2 regions of the Flavobacterium sp. GP15 genome follow, and region 1 is predicted to be linked to the other one. Evidence: riboswitches for the same ligand, from Rfam matches in the RefSeq annotation. Region 1 holds a riboswitch; the other holds the start of a gene.
What was found. Region 1 has a riboswitch for S-adenosylmethionine ahead of thrA (bifunctional aspartate kinase/homoserine dehydrogenase I). Riboswitches for the same ligand answer to the same signal wherever they lie in the genome.
Positions count from the first base shown of each region.

Region 2: it holds a riboswitch for S-adenosylmethionine, as region 1 does, so the genes downstream of both, H2650_RS11780 (Na+/H+ antiporter NhaC family protein) here and thrA (bifunctional aspartate kinase/homoserine dehydrogenase I) in region 1, are expected to answer to the same signal.

Region 1 is NZ_JACFTC010000007.1:60,561-62,970, reverse strand. It holds gene H2650_RS13440 (hypothetical protein) at 1-254, shown strand, start outside; gene H2650_RS13435 (hypothetical protein) at 747-956, shown strand; SAM riboswitch class I at 1,155-1,277, shown strand; gene thrA (bifunctional aspartate kinase/homoserine dehydrogenase I) at 1,361-2,410, shown strand, end outside.
Region 2 is NZ_JACFTC010000005.1:153,900-156,309, reverse strand. It holds gene sucD (succinate--CoA ligase subunit alpha) at 1-144, shown strand, start outside; gene H2650_RS11785 (hypothetical protein) at 359-781, shown strand; SAM-I-IV-variant riboswitch at 900-997, shown strand; gene H2650_RS11780 (Na+/H+ antiporter NhaC family protein) at 1,055-2,377, shown strand.

The DNA.
Region 1 (2,410 bases):
CGAAAACAAGTAACAAAACAGGAGATTTAAAATGGGATAAATATTTAGATGATTATTGTAACTATTTTAAAGAATATAAAAAGCATTACAAAAAGTCAAACGAGGGGAATATGAATTCATTATCATTATATCCTTATATGCAGCAGAAATGGCAATTTTTTAAAAAGCAAATCAGCAGGGCCTACAAATACAATCGTTTGAATGATCAACAAATTGAAAGACTGATGAATATGAAAACAATAGAAGGTTGTTAACGATTATTTAATATTAGAAATCCAGTCTTTTTATTTGGAAATATGAATTAAAAGTTGCATATTTGATTTTGAAAAAAATAAAGATGAAATATACAATTTACACTATGTTTAAAGTCGGTCAGGATAATTCCTGAGGGTAGTTTATTGCATAATTTTAAATTAAAATTATAAGAAATAAGCTTCCCATGATAGGGAGGCTTTTTTTATGAGCATACAAAATTAAATTGATTTATATTAGAATCGGAAATAGATGAAAAAACTAATAAACAAGACAATAAATACCGTAAAAGTCACCAATGTAATTGTGGTGTGTACCATTTTATGCATGCATGACTGTTGATTCCAAAAGTATAAGTTTGATATATAACTTAAAACCCTTTTGGATAGTCATCTAAAAGGGTTTTTGTTTTTTTACTAGTATTTGAAAACTAAGATAGTATAACAACAATAAGAACAAAAAAGAATTTTATAAACCTAAACAATTATTAAATTATGAGTGCAACTAAGTATTTTGCAAAAACATTTCAGTTATTAAAAAGTATTAATTTCAGAAATAAAACAGTAAAGGGGAACGACTTTATCAATGAACTAATCGATTCGAGATTTGAATTTTCAAAAAATGATGCTTTGCCACAAAATAAAGTGACAGATTCATTACTTTTTTTAATGTATTCAAAAGAGAATGAAGCGTTGTTTATTTAGGAAATGGGAAAGTAATTTCCATTATCTGATGATACAAAAAAATGCAAAGTGTTACTCTGATATAGTATAGTTTTACTTTTAATTTATAAGTTTAACACTTTGCTTTTATTTTTCTTATAAAAATCAAAAGACACGAAAATTTGGTTTTTAAAAATAATAGCAGTTAATTTGCTGCTTTAAGTTCACACTTGTATTGAAATGTTATAAAGAAAGGCAGAGGGATTAGACCCGATGAAGCCTTAGCAACCCTTCGATTTATCGGAGAAGGTGCTGCATTCTACCTTGAACTGAATTTGTTTCAGTTGCTAGGAAAGATAACAATAAGAATTCGTCTAGATACCCAATATTCTAGCTTTCTTTCTAATATTTCCAGACACAAATCAAAAATCATAAAAGATTTGAAATTGGAAAATAAACCTTCATTAATTAAATTACAAGATTTCACCACTCATAATGGTGCTTTCTATGCTACCCTAAATTTAAGCTATCAGATTTTTGGCGCCGATTTGCATTCTGCTCCCATAATTTTAATTAATCATGCTTTAACTGGAAACTCACAAGTTATTGGTGAAGCTGGTTGGTGGAACGAAATAGTAGGCGTTGATAAAACAATTGATACCCGAAAATATACCATCATCGCTTTTGATGTTCCAGGCAATGGTTTTAATTCAGCTACCATCGACAATTACAAGGATTTTATTGCAAGAGATATTGCTAAAATTTTTCTGGAAGGACTTCGTGTGCTAAAAGTTGATCAACTTTTTGCGCTTATCGGTGGATCAATAGGTGGAGGAATAGGTTGGGAAATTTTGGCCTTAGAGCCTAAATTAACTCAAAATTTCATTCCCATTGCTACCGATTGGAAGGCTACCGATTGGTTGATTGCTAACTGTTATTTGCAAGAGCAAATCTTAAATAATTCTAAAAAACCTATAGAAGATGCACGCATTCACGCAATGTTGTGTTACCGAACTCCTGAATCTTTTAAGGAAAAATTTAATCGAGATATTAATGTGCAACTCGAAACTTTTCAAGTGGAGAGTTGGTTGAATTATCACGGAGAAAAATTGGAAAAAAGATTTCAGTTATCGGCCTACAAGATGATGAATCAATTATTAAAAACCATTGATATCACTCGGAATAGAGAATCTTTTGAATCTCTTATTTCTAAAGTTGATGCCAATATTTATATAGTAGGAATCAACTCTGACTTGTTTTTTACGGCAAAGGAGAATAAAGAAACATACAACGATATCAAAAAATTTAAAAACAATGTATTCTATAGCGAGATTGACTCGCAGCACGGACATGATGCTTTCTTGATAGAATATGAACAATTAGACAATTTATTAGAAGTAGTCTTCAAAAATAAAAAACAAATGAAAGTACTGAAATTTGGCGGAAAATCTTTAGCAAATGGGGAAGGGATTAATACGGTTCTAAATATTATTGAA
Region 2 (2,410 bases), on a different contig from region 1:
CGTACAATGGGACATGCAGGTGCAATTGTTGGTGGATCTGATGATACGGCTGAAGCTAAAAAACAAATTATGAGAGAATGTGGTATTCACGTAGTAGATTCTCCAGCTGAAATTGGTAAAAAAGTAAAAGAAGTTTTAGGATAATCTTTTATATTTATAAAAAAAAATTAAAAGCCTCACATTTTGTGGGGCTTTTTTATTATTGAATGGAATTAAAGAATACCTTTGCACTTTATTAAAAATAGTGTTTAATAGATTTATTTTTGATAAATAAAAAATGTAAACGAATGGTTTAGATAACTTTTCCGATTTTTGTGAGTTTTATCTAGGAAGACCATTTCAAATAAAAATATAATATATGTACAAGGAGTTAGAAAAATTCAAAGTTACCAATCAGTTTTCATTTACAGCAGAAGATAGTTTAGCAGAAGTTTGCAATGCATCTGAAGGATCTGGTGTGTTTTTGGTTTATGCAGTTGGTGAAGTAAAAGAGTTAATTATGGTTGGTTCTACTGGAACTGTTCAAAATGACGGAACTTTGAAAATTAAAAATGGTGGTTTGAATGACAAAATAGTCGAAGGACACCAATTCGCTAAAACAGGAAGAAAATATTCTTGGCCAGCACAAATGAAAAAAGAAGATATTAGCACACTTGAAGTAGTTTGGTATGAGACTTTTAATGATAATTCTAAAGTAATTCCAACATTTGTAGAAGCACAAGTTTTACAAAATTTCTTAGATGAAAATGGAAAATTGCCAAAATGGAATGTAGCTTTTTAAGTTATTTCTATACTAATACAATTGAAAGACTTTACTTCGGTAAGGTCTTTTTTTTTGTTTTAAATTCATAAATAGTATTTTTTATTTGTTTATATAAAAAAATAAGTACTATTTTTGCTCCCGTTATCACGAATCTCTTAATAGAGATAGCAACCTGCAACAACGAGCAAGGTGCTAAAACGATAAGCCAAATCCTTTGGAAAAAATGTTGTTTTTTTATTCCTGTTTTGCTTTTTTGTTTTTCGTCATAGCCCTTTAATTTAAAAAATGATTATGACTAAACAAGGTGAAAATAATGGTAATCCATTCGCATTAATTCCTTTATTTATTTTTATTGCTACTTTTTTAGGAGTTGGTATTTGGCTAGATGATTTTTATGCTTTCCCGTCTCCAATTGCTGTTTTAATTGGAATAATTGCGGCTTTCCTACTTTTTAAATCTTCTACAGAAGATAAAGTGAATACGCTAATTGCTGGTTGTGGTGAAAGTAAAATAATGACGATGTGTCTTATTTATTTACTTGCTGGTGCTTTTGCTGTAGTGAGTAAAGCTACTGGTGGAGTAGATGCTGTTGTAAATTTGGGAATAAACAATATTGATGTTGCTTATTTTCCTTTAGGTATTTTTTTGATTGCCGCATTTTTATCTACTGCAACTGGTACGTCTGTTGGGGCAATTGTTGCAATTGGTCCTATAGCAGTGAGTTTAGCGGATAAAAGTGGTGCTTCATTACCTTTGATTTCGGGTGCATTATTGGGTGGTTCTATGTTAGGAGACAATCTCTCTATGATTTCGGATACTACTATTGCGGCAACACAATCTTTAGGTTGTAAACTCAAAGACAAGTTTAAAATTAATTTATTTATTGCTTTTCCAGCTGCTATAATTACAATTGCAGTATTTTTCTATTTGGGTTTAAACTCAGAAATTGTTTCTGTTGCCATCCCTAAAACTGATTTTAATTGGATTGCTATCATACCCTATATACTCGTTATTGTATTAGCAGTTTCTGGAATTAATGTATTTTCTACCTTAATTATAGGAACATTGTTAGCGGGAATTATAGGTTATTTTGGTGGTAATTTTACGCTTATGGTTTTTACCCAAAAAATATATGAAGGTTTTACCAGTATGACAGAAATATTCTTACTTTCTATGCTTTCAGGTGGTTTAGCTGCGATGGTTGATAAAGCGGGCGGAATTGATTACGTTTTATATCAAGTTAAAAAGCGAATAAAGAGTAAGAAATCGGCGCAGACAGGAATTGGTGTTTTAGTTGGATTAACCAATTTAGCAATCGCTAATAACACCGTTTCTATTGTGATTACAGGAAGTATTGCAAAAGAAATTAATGATGAATACAATTTGAGTGCAAAGAAAACCGCGACCATACTTGATATTTTTTCTTGTGTTATTCAAGGAATATTACCTTATGGAGCTCAAGTACTTTTGATATTAAGCTTTGCAGATGGAAAGCTGAACTTTTTAGATTTGATTAGTAATGCTTGGTATCACTTGTTCTTATTTGTTTTTACATTAATAGCTATTTATGCTAATTTTTGGGATAAATGGGTGAATCGAATTATTAAAATTTAAAAGCTAGTATTTTTATTAATGTATATGGTTTTG